Regions from separate parts of the Metaplanococcus flavidus genome, predicted to be linked through region 2. Evidence: a T-box and tRNA genes for the amino acid it is inferred to sense, from the RefSeq annotation. Region 2 holds a T-box; the other holds one or more tRNA genes.

Region 1 (5,595 bases), on a different contig from region 2:
ACTGGCATTTGCACTGTTTCAGCTGTATACCGCGATCTTTGGGCAATACACAGCTTATATTCAACGGTCTATTCACTTGGGCTTTGCACTGTCTTTGATTTTTATCCTGTTTCCCGCACGCAAGCGTAAAGGTGTCAAGCATAAAGTGGCCTGGTATGATTTTATTCTCGCATTGTTGTCAGTCGGTGTCGGTGCCTATTGGCCGATCATGTATGATGACCTGGTTTTCCGAATCGGAAGGGTTACTGAACCGGATCTGATAGTAGGGACAATAGCGGTGCTGTTGACGCTGGAAGCGACACGAAGAGCCGTGGGTATGCCAATCACAATCATTGCATCGTTATTCCTGACATATGCATTTTTTGGTCCTTATTTCCCTGGGTTCATGCGTCACAGAGGGCAGGATTTGGATTCATTGATCCAATTGATGTTCTTCACAACTGATGGTATACTCGGGACGCCAATCGGTGTTTCCGCCACCTTTATATTCACTTTCCTGCTCTTCGGCTCCTTCCTGGTGAAGACGGGAGTAGGCCAATACTTTAATGACCTGGCAGTTTCACTTGCCGGTAATTTGACCGGCGGACCTGCAAAAGTTGCAATCTTTTCGAGTGCCCTGCAGGGAACAATTTCCGGCAGCTCGGTAGCAAACGTAGTTACATCCGGTTCTTATACGATTCCAATGATGAAAAAATTGGGATATAAAAAGGAATTTGCCGGAGGCGTCGAAGCTGCCGCATCCACAGGCGGGCAATTGATGCCGCCGATCATGGGGGCCGCGGCTTTCCTGATGGTTGAATTTATCGGAGGTGTCACTTACTGGGAAATTGCCAAAGCGGCAGCGATACCAGCACTCCTCTATTTCACAGGCGTCTGGATCATGACGCATTTTGAAGCGAAGCGGATTGGCCTGAAAGGGCTGTCCCCGGAAGAAATGCCTGATCGCAAAGAAGTTTTGAAGAAAATCTATTTGCTGACACCGATTTTTGCGATCATCATTTTCCTGTTGATCGGTATTCCTACGATGCAAGCTGCATTATATGGGATTGTGCTGACGATTGTTGTCAGCTCATTCAATAAAGAAACGCGTTTAAATTTCAAAGACATGATTTATGCACTGGTTGATGGTGCCCGCACAGCGCTCGCGGTAGCAGCAGCTACCGCTGCAGCAGGTATCATCGTCGGAGTGGTCGTTAAAACCGGTCTTGGCCTGGGCCTTGCAAATGGACTGGTTTCTGCTTCAGGCGGAAACGTCCTGTTAACTTTATTCTTTACGATGCTGGCGGCAATTGTTCTTGGTATGGGTTCGCCGACAACGGCAAACTATGTAATCACATCCACAATTGCGGCTCCTGCCATCATCACGTTGCTGATGCTTGAATATCCTGAAGGTGCGGCGACGCCTTTAGTTGTAGCATTGTCTGCCCATCTATTCGTATTCTATTTCGGTATTATCGCCGATATAACCCCACCGGTAGCGCTGGCAGCATTCGCCGCCTCCGGTATTTCGGGCGGAGAGCCTATACGGACCGGTTTTAACGCCGCCAAACTGGCGATTGCCGCGTTCATCATTCCTTATATGTTCGTGCTGTCGCCTTCGCTGTTGATGATTGATACGACCTGGCCCGAACTCATATGGGTCCTGATCACCGCCATTACGGGGATGATTGCAATCGGGGCCGGTTTAATCGGTTACTGGTACCGCAAACTTTATTGGTTTGAACGGATTATCACATTTGTGACCGGTATTGCATTGATTTACCCTGAAGGGATGTCAGATTTAGTTGGTGCCGGAGTCTTTATCGTGTTGTTCATTATCCAATGGATCTCCCGCGATAAAAAAGAACCGAAGACTATCGAAGCTTAACCAGAACCGCCGAAAACGCGAAATTTTGCGGCTTTCGGCGGTTTGTTTATTGGCTGAATAACAACATAAAAAAGCCGCCACCCGAAGGTGACGGCTTTTTTCTTAGCAGACTTTGTTCCTAAAACCTGCTGCGGACTCTAAGGTCCTATGATTCCTACTGGGCTCGAACCAGCGACCTCTACCCTGTCAAGGTAGCGCTCTCCCAGCTGAGCTAAGGAATCGCATTTTTTTCAAGGACATTTATTATTATATCGCGCCAATGAAAAAAGTCAATACTCGGAGAAAGAATTCTATTTCAGTATAAACCTTCATGTTGACCTATTGGCCGGCACTTCTGAAACCATTGTCACGGGCTTCCTGTTCGGAACAAAACCATTCCTCCGGATTTGTTTGGCCATATGAATGGCTGCCGGGCATATGGTAAATCCTATCACCACTGCGGTTGATATTTCCTTTGATGTCGCAATCACCAGTTTCGGTCACAGTATTGCCGCTTTCTATTTCGCTGATTGCATCGCTGTCGAAGCCGCGGTCTGTTGCGTAATTGTCAAATTGCCAGACGCCGATGCGCTGTTCTTCAGCCAGCTGCTCAGCTTCTTTATACTCATCCAGATACCGTGTATTTGGCGGGAACACATAGGCGACCCGAGCATGGCCAGTTTCCAGAAGCTGCTCCTGTACACTTTCGCCGTCCACGTAAACATATGCCAGCAGACGGCTGTAGTCATCGAAACGATCACCGGCATCAAATTCAATCGATACATCGCCCGACTCGAGAAGTCTCCGGTTTTCCTCAGTCGCTTCTTTGCCAAGAGGCTGCTCGCCGTAGCTGGGATGATTGATTTCAGGGGTATCTACCAATAAGTACCTGACAGTCGTTTCCCTGCCATCGTATAAGATTCTGATCGTATCACCGTCGATAACATAAAGGACCTCGACAGGCACCTGGTTATCGTTTTCAGCAGTGTCAAAAGAATTGGTGGGGTTGCAAGCAGATAAAAACATAGTGATGAGAATAGCTGCTATCAGTTTCATGAAGATCGCCTCTTTCATATTCTCATTATATTTAGCTGGAACAGGAAATGCAAAACGCCTTTTTCAATATCTCAATTGAAAAAGGCGTTTTTATGTAGGCTTCCGACGGGAAATGAGGACTGTGCCCAATTAAAGCCGGGGCTCCATTTCCTGATTGGCTTCGCTGTAATAAAGAAAGGTTTCTTCTTCTATATCTTCAAGCTTCTCTTTGTTCAGGCCGATTTCCAATTGGCCGCTGAATACGGGTTCCCACCAATTTGTGTTTTCGTTCATAAATAAATTCCTCCTCTGAAATATTATGAGTTAATTGTTTGACTATTCCATACCCTTAAAGGTTACACTTATAAACAGCAGGTTCGAAAATAAGCCTTTTGGCCTTATAGGGAGAGATTGACCATGATTTCGATTGGTATTATAGGTGCTGGCATTGTTGGTGAGCGCATCATCAAGCAGATCCAGCAAGAAGACGGCATTGAAATAGTGGCGGTTTTCGATGGAAATCGCAGCCGTCTGGAAGAGCTGGAAAAGAATTATAGTGTACCGATTGCCGGTACTCTTGATGAAATCCTTTATTCAAAAGCTGACTGGATATATATCGGAACACCCCCAGCTTCTCACGCAGAAATCGCCAAACTCGCTGCGGATGCCGGTATCAATGTGTTAAGTGAAAAACCGCTTGCCCACGATGTGGCAGCTGGAGAACAAATGGTTAAGGCTGTCACAGAAAATCGGGTCCGCTCAGCGATGCACTTTCCTCTTATGTATAGCGCGGCGGTGCACGAATTGGCAAAACGCGCCAAAAACGGCAGTATTGGCAAGGTCCAAAGAATCGAGCTGCAGACAGTATTTCCCGTTTGGCCGCGTCCATGGCAGCAAACCCCATGGATTGCTTCAAGGCTCGAGGGAGGCTTTATACGTGAGATATTCCCGCATTATCTTCAATTGATTGAAAGGATTTTCGGGGAAATTTCATTCTCATCCCATCAGGTCACTTATCCGGAACAGCCGGATTTATGTGAAACAGGTGTGATTGCCCATGGAATCGCGAATGACAACATCCCGTTATTGGTATCGGGAATCAGTGGTGTTGGACAGAAAGAGCTTCTTCAATTTAAAATCTATGGAAGCGACGGCGTTTTGACATTGGAGAATTGGTCTCAGCTTTATGTCTCAGAAGGCCAGGGGGACAGGGTTGCGATTACGGATTTTGCAGAAGTGCCGAGCTTGTTTGAAGAAATGAAAGCAAAATCGACTGCGCTGGTGCCGTTCGAAGAAGGATTGAGTGTGCAGCGCCATATCGATCATTTAGTCCAGGAATAACCGAAATTTACAGGAGGCTATTACATGAATTTTAATGCCAATGATGTCGAAAGAATGATTCAGGAACAAAAGAACTTCTATTATACAGGTGCCACCCGCTCTGCTGATTTCCGCAAAGCACAACTCGAGAACCTCAAGCAGGCCATTATTGCCAACGAAGAAGTTGTCATTGAGGCACTGGAGCGGGATTTGGGGAAAAGTGAATTTGAAGCTTATGCAACGGAAATAGGCTTGGTACTCGACAGTATAGGCAATATGCAAAAGAATCTTGATGACTGGATGGAACCGGAAAAAATTAAGACGCCTTTGCATCTGCAGCCATCGAAAAGCTTTATTATCCGTGAGCCTTACGGTTCTGTTTTGATCATTGGACCTTTCAATTATCCATTCCAATTGGTGATGGAACCATTGATCGGGGCCATCGTGGGCGGTAATTGTGCCATCGTCAAGCCTTCTGAAACGACGCCGCATGTGGCACGCGCCGTGAGAATCGTCCTTGAAGAAGCATTCCCTACATATTTTGTGCGGGTTGTCGAAGGAGAACGCGACGAAGTGACGGCATTAATCCACGCTTCATTCGATTATATTTTCTTTACCGGCAGCGTGAAAGTCGGGAAAATCGTTATGAAAGCAGCTTCGGAAAGATTGACACCAATCACTTTGGAGCTGGGCGGCAAAAGCCCGGCGATCGTTGACCAAACTGCGGATCTTGATCTGGCAGCGAAACGAATTGCCTGGGGCAAACTGATGAATACGGGCCAAACGTGTATAGCACCTGATTATGTTTGTGTCCATGAATCCGTTAAAGACGAATTCATAAAGAAATTAACGAAAACCATCAGCGGCTTCTATGGCAAAAATGCGCAGGCAAGTCCGGATTACGGGCGAATCGTTTCGACCTCCCATTTCGACCGTTTGGCTGAAATTATCGAAAAAGAAGCAGCCAACATCGTTTACGGCGGTAAGACAGATCGTTCGAATCTTTATATCGAACCGACGGTGCTGGATAATATTTCCTGGAATGATCCTTCCATGGAAGATGAAATTTTCGGTCCGGTTTTGCCGATTATCACGTATCAGGATTTGCCGCTTCTTCTGCGCCAGATTCGTCAGCTCCCTAAGCCCCTGGCAGCATACATGTTCTCGGAAAACGAGCGGGCAACTGACTTTTTCCTTGAAGAATTGCCATTTGGCGGAGGCTGCATCAATGATACGATATCCCATATCGTCAATGTTAACTTGCCCTTCGGCGGAGTGGGGCCATCAGGCATGAACTCTTATCATGGCAAATGGAGTTTTGAAACCTTTACCCATGCCAAATCGATCCTGAAAAAATCGACGAAGTTATCGACGAATGTTTTATTTCCTCCTTA
Region 2 (5,595 bases):
CGGTGAAGAGAAGCTCCAAGGATTCCTTCAAAAAGAACTTTTCTTTAGGTGCGGATGTTGAAAAATACACGTTGGATTCAATTCAGGAAATAGAAATTCTAAAAATTGCACGTGCCTTGAAAGCCGATTACATCGGCGTCGACTTCCTGCTCCTCGAAGACGGCCGCCACCTGTTCAACGAAATCGAAGACCCGGTCGGCGCACGTTCCTACTACCAAACGCATGATGAGAATATTGCCGAGTTGCTGGTGCGGCATGTCGATAAAAAGTACGGGTGACAGTCACTCACATAATTTGGAAACAAATCAAAAACCCCGAGCACCTTCTATTAATACAGAAGGTGCTCGGGGTTACTTTATGTTCTTTTTCTATAAGCTCACATCTTCAGGGAAAGGATTCTCTAAAGATATGGAGCAAAAAAGCGCAGACGCCCAGGGGTCAAGCGAAGTGCTGAGATCCACTCGGGCGAAGTGCAACGAGCACGAGTTAGCTCAGCGCAAGCCCCCAGGCAAGCGCAGCTTTTTTGCGGAATATCGGCTATTATAGATAGCTTTTAAAGATTCTTCAATTCCTCAATGCGTTTTTCCACAGTCGAGTGTTTCTCGATGTAGTCCGCTTCTTTCGCACGCTCTTCCGCAACAACCGCTTCCGGCGCTTTGGACACAAACCGTTCGTTCGACAATTTCCCTTGAACGAGCTTGACTTCCTTCGCCCATTTCCCGAGTTCCTTGTCCAAACGTGCAAGCTCTGCATCAATATCGATGAGGCCTTCCAGCGGCATGAACAATTCGGCGCCGGATACGACAGCCGACATCGATTTTTCTGGAGCCGGTATGTCCTGTGCAATCGTCAGCGTTTCCGTGTTGCAGAAACGCTCGATGTACGCAGAATTCGCTTCCAGCACCTCATGCGTTCCGGCGTCTTTCGCCAGGATCGTGAGCGGCACTTTCTTGCTCATCGGCGACTGCACTTCTGCACGGATTGTACGTACGGATTTGATTACGTCCACCAGCAGCTTCATACTTGAAGACCGGCTTTGATCAGTCAATGAAGCGTCCACTTTCGGCCACTCGGCAATCGTGATTGATTCGCCTTTGGTCGGCAGGTTCTGCCAGATCTCTTCTGTAATGAACGGCATCAACGGATGCAATAAACGCATCGTGTTATCGAGTACATAAGCGAGAACCGAACGGGTCATCTTTTTCGCTTCTTCGTCTTCCCCGTATAACGGCAACTTGGCCATTTCGATATACCAGTCACAGAAATCATCCCAGATGAAGTTATAAAGCAAGCGGCCCACTTCACCGAACTCATAGCGCTCAGCCAGTGACGTCACTCCTTCGATTGTTTCATTGAGACGGGTCAGAATCCACGAATCAGCAACAGATTTCTTACCGCTTAAATCGATTTCCTCATATTTCATGCCTTCCATGTTCATCAGTGCAAAACGGGAAGCATTCCAGATTTTATTGGCAAAGTTCCAAACGCTCTCCACTTTCTCCATCGAGAAGCGAAGATCCTGCCCCGGTGACGAAGCCGTTGCCAGGAAATAACGCAGGGAATCAGCGCCGTATTGTTCGATGACGTCCATCGGGTCAACGCCGTTGCCAAGCGATTTCGACATCTTGCGTCCTTCTGCATCACGCACAAGGCCGTGAATCAATACATCATCGAACGGTTTTTCTCCGGTGAATTCGAGCGCCTGGAAAATCATGCGCGATACCCAGAAATTGATGATGTCATAACCCGTTACCAGCACATCGGTCGGATAGTATTTCTTCAACTCATCGTTGTCTTCCGGCCAGCCGAGCGTCGAAAACGGCCATAGCGCTGACGAGAACCACGTATCCAGCACATCTTCGTCCTGCGTCCAGTTCTCAGCGTCCGCCGGTGCCTCGTGCCCTACGTAAATTTCGCCGGTTTCGTTATGGTACCAGGCCGGAATCTGATGGCCCCACCACAATTGACGTGAAATACACCAGTCGCGAATGTTTTCCATCCAATGAAGGTAAGTTTTCTCAAAACGGTCAGGTACGAAATTAACGCCGTTTTCATCCTTCTGCAGATCAACCGATTTCTGCGCAAGCGGCTTCATATCAACAAACCACTGCGTGGATAGGTAAGGTTCAACAACTGCCCCGCTGCGTTCGGAATGGCCTACCGAATGCAAATGCTCTTCAATTTTGAATAAAACGTCCATATCCTGCAGATCTTTGATGATTTGCTTGCGGCATTCGAAGCGGTCCATACCTTCATACTTGCCGGCGTTTTCATTCATCGTGCCGTCTTCGTGCATGATGAGAACGCGTTCGAGATTGTGGCGATTGCCGATTTCAAAATCATTCGGGTCATGTGCCGGGGTGATTTTCACCGCGCCGCTTCCGAATTCCATATCGACGTAATCATCCGCCACAATTTCCATTTCGCGGCCGATAATCGGAAGCGTTACGGTTTTTCCGACCAAATGCTTGTAGCGTTCATCTTTCGGGTGAACCGCTACCGCAGTATCGCCGAGCATCGTCTCCGGTCGCGTTGTCGCGATTTCGATGTGGCCGCTGCCGTCTGTCAGCGGGTAGCGCATATGATAAAAGCCGCCCTGCACATCTTTGTAGATAACTTCGATGTCGGAAATGGCGGTTTTCGTTGCCGGATCCCAGTTGATGATGTATTTGCCGCGGTAGATCAATTTCTTTTCATACAGTTTAACAAAAACTTCACGAACCGCTTTTGACAAGCCGTCATCCAGCGTAAAGCGTTCACGGGAGTAATCAAGACCAAGGCCAAGCTTCGACCATTGCTGGCGGATATGCCCCGCATATTCCTCTTTCCACTTCCATGATTCTTCGAGGAACGCTTCACGTCCGAGGTCATAGCGTGAACGCCCTTCCTCTTTCAGCTTGCCTTCCACTTTCGCCTGCGTCGCGATTCCGGCGTGGTCCATGCCCGGCAGCCACAAAGCGTCGTATCCCTGCATGCGTTTCATGCGCGTCAGGATGTCCTGCAGCGTCGTATCCCAGGCGTGGCCCAGGTGGAGTTTGCCTGTAACGTTCGGCGGTGGAATCACAATCGTGTATGGTGTTTTGCCGCTTTCCGGCTGTGCTTCGAAATACTTGTTGTCGATCCACCAATCATAACGCCCTTTTTCAATCGATTGCGGATCATACTTGGTCGACATAGTTTCTGTCATTGAAATTCCTCCTCTTTGGGTCGCTGCGGGTTTAATTTGCCATAGCGCTTGGTTTTTATCTTGAGCTAAAAAAGGGTACAAAAAAACTCCTGTCGTCTCTACTTAAAGGACGAAGGAGTTTTCGCGGTACCACCTTTATACACAGGCAAAAAAGCCTGGCTCTCAAGTTCGATAACGGATTCGCATCCGGATTCCGCTACTCGTGTTCACGGAAACTGCTCGGAGGTGACATTCAAATGCTGCCCATGGAAACCTCTCACCATTCGGCTTCCTCTCTGAAATGCACGCACATCCTACTATCCTCTTCAACGCATCAGTATCTGATTACATCCATTGTACTCAATTTCCCGTTTTAGCGTCAAGTTTTTTCAGCACGTAGGCAACGAGCGGCGCCGCCAGCAATAAAATAAAGAACAGTCGGAACAGATGGAAACTCGTGATGAGTGCCACATCCGCTCCTGCAGCAAGCGCCGTAATGCCCATTTCCGCCATGCCGCCGGGTGCCGCACTCAGAAAGAAATCAAGGAACAGATATCCCGGCAATAACGCTGTTAAGATGTAAGCGATTAAAACGGTGAACGCGATCAGCAAAATATTATTGACCAGAATGGCGAAGGCCAGCCGCATGCTCATATTCTCGCGCAACTTTTCCATCTGCAGCCCGAGATGCGCGCCGACGAGTAATTGTGCAAGGATGATGAGGATGCCGGGCATCTCGATTAAGGTGCTGCCGGTTGCCGATTGGACGATCGCCATGACCAGAACCGGTGCCAGCAATTCTTTTGCCGGAAATGAAAATCTCTTCATAAGCAAGTATGCGAGGACGCCAAGGATGATCGCCGCCAGAAATGCCAGGGGTGAAAATGTGAATGCAGGTGTGGTGGCGATCTGCGAAGCTTCCCTGCCGACAAACAGCGTCGTCAACAGCGGCACAATCGTCACGACAAGGAAAATCCGAAACGTCTGCATTACGGAAACGACGGTGACATTGGCGTTGTTGACTTCTTCAGAAATCAGCACCATCTGTGACAGCCCGCCCGGCATCGACCCGAGCAGACTTGTCTGCAGCGATTCATTGGCCATCTTACTGAATAACAAGCCGAAAAGAAGAGCCGCGATGATGACTGACACTGTCATAAAAAGCATGTACGGCAAATCCACCCACATCAGCATGACGGCCTCGCGTGTGAATGACGCGCCGATCATGACACCCAATAAGACGAGTCCGATTGCCCGGAAAATTTTCGGCCAGTAGAACTCCATTTCCGTAAACTGCCGAAGCAGAACGAGCGCAATCATAGGACCGAGAAGCCACGGCAGGAACATGCCGATTTGATTGAATAAAAAACCAGCCGCAATTGCGACGGCCGCTGTACGCAATAATTTCAAAACTGTTTCAACTCTCTTCTGAAATGAATCTATGTTTCCTATCGTAGCAGAAAATTGGTGTTGGCGGGACGTCATGGATGGAGAATTTTGGTTATATAAATTGAACTAATGATTTTAATAACCGATATTCCGCAAAACAGCTTGCTTGCCTGGGGGCTTGCGCTGAGCTAACTCGGTCTCGTTTCACTTCGCCCGAGTGGATCTCAGCACTTCGCTTGGTCCCCTGGGCGTCTGCGCTGTTTTGCTCCATATCTCTAGAGATTTCTCTTAGCATAGAATCGGTAAATAAAACTCTATTTCTTTAGTTCAACTTATATAGTAAGGAGTAAATTTTAATCTTTCTCAAGAAGAAAATTACTATTTAACAGCTATGCCAGCGGAAATGGGCGCCTTCTGCCCATTTCCTATCATTTAATAGTGCAGCCGAGTTTTCGGCTGCATTTCCATTCTCTGTTTGGTTCGATTAACCCAATGTCCACTCCACTCGTAAGGTCAAAAGCCGATTACATGCTTTTCGCAAGCGAAAAGCGAAAGTGCAGACCTTGGATCTGGCCATGGAAATTTCTATGAGTGGTTTCCGTGGTTCTATGAGTGATTTTGGCGTGTTTATGATCACTCAGATTGTTCTATGGGCGGTTTCGCCACTTCTATGATCGGTTTCCCAATGTCTATGATCATTCGCCCATTTTTAAACTTTCGGGAGAAGCCCTGTAACCGTCTTATATCTTTTATCGTAAATCCATTTACATGCTTTTGCAGACGAAAAGCAACAGTGGAGATGATTTTGTATAATGGTAAATGCTTTGTTTCTGTAAAAACCTTCTCTATAGATATGGAGCAAAACAGCGAAGACTCCTGCGGCTTAGCGACACGACCGATACACCGCAGGGAGCGTAGCGGACGAGGAGGATTGGGCGGGAGCCCGCTGGAAAGCGAAGCTGTTTTGCGGAATATCGGTTATTTAACCTTATCTCTAGGATCAAAAAAACAGCCAGAGCAATCGCTCCAGCTGTTTCAAG

Evidence for each region. A T-box is a leader RNA that pairs with one kind of tRNA and senses whether it is charged. The one in region 2 lies ahead of ACFQ1X_RS03465 (valine--tRNA ligase), so its partner is inferred to be a tRNA-Val.
Region 1: it encodes a tRNA-Val, which carries the amino acid that the T-box ahead of ACFQ1X_RS03465 (valine--tRNA ligase) is inferred to sense. The anticodon was not compared.

Annotation. Positions count from the first base shown of each region.
Region 1 covers NZ_JBHTKI010000008.1:398,871-404,465, reverse strand. The annotation lists gene ACFQ1X_RS06945 (TRAP transporter permease) at 1-1,867, shown strand, start outside; tRNA gene ACFQ1X_RS06940 (tRNA-Val) at 2,016-2,088, opposite strand; gene ACFQ1X_RS06935 (thermonuclease family protein) at 2,186-2,902, opposite strand; gene ACFQ1X_RS06930 (hypothetical protein) at 3,032-3,175, opposite strand; gene ACFQ1X_RS06925 (Gfo/Idh/MocA family protein) at 3,299-4,222, shown strand; gene ACFQ1X_RS06920 (aldehyde dehydrogenase) at 4,247-5,595, shown strand, end outside.
Region 2 covers NZ_JBHTKI010000006.1:177,828-183,422, reverse strand. The annotation lists gene ACFQ1X_RS03470 (ATP-grasp domain-containing protein) at 1-278, shown strand, start outside; gene ACFQ1X_RS03465 (valine--tRNA ligase) at 554-3,187, opposite strand; T-box leader at 3,290-3,505, opposite strand; gene ACFQ1X_RS03460 (AbrB family transcriptional regulator) at 3,527-4,576, opposite strand.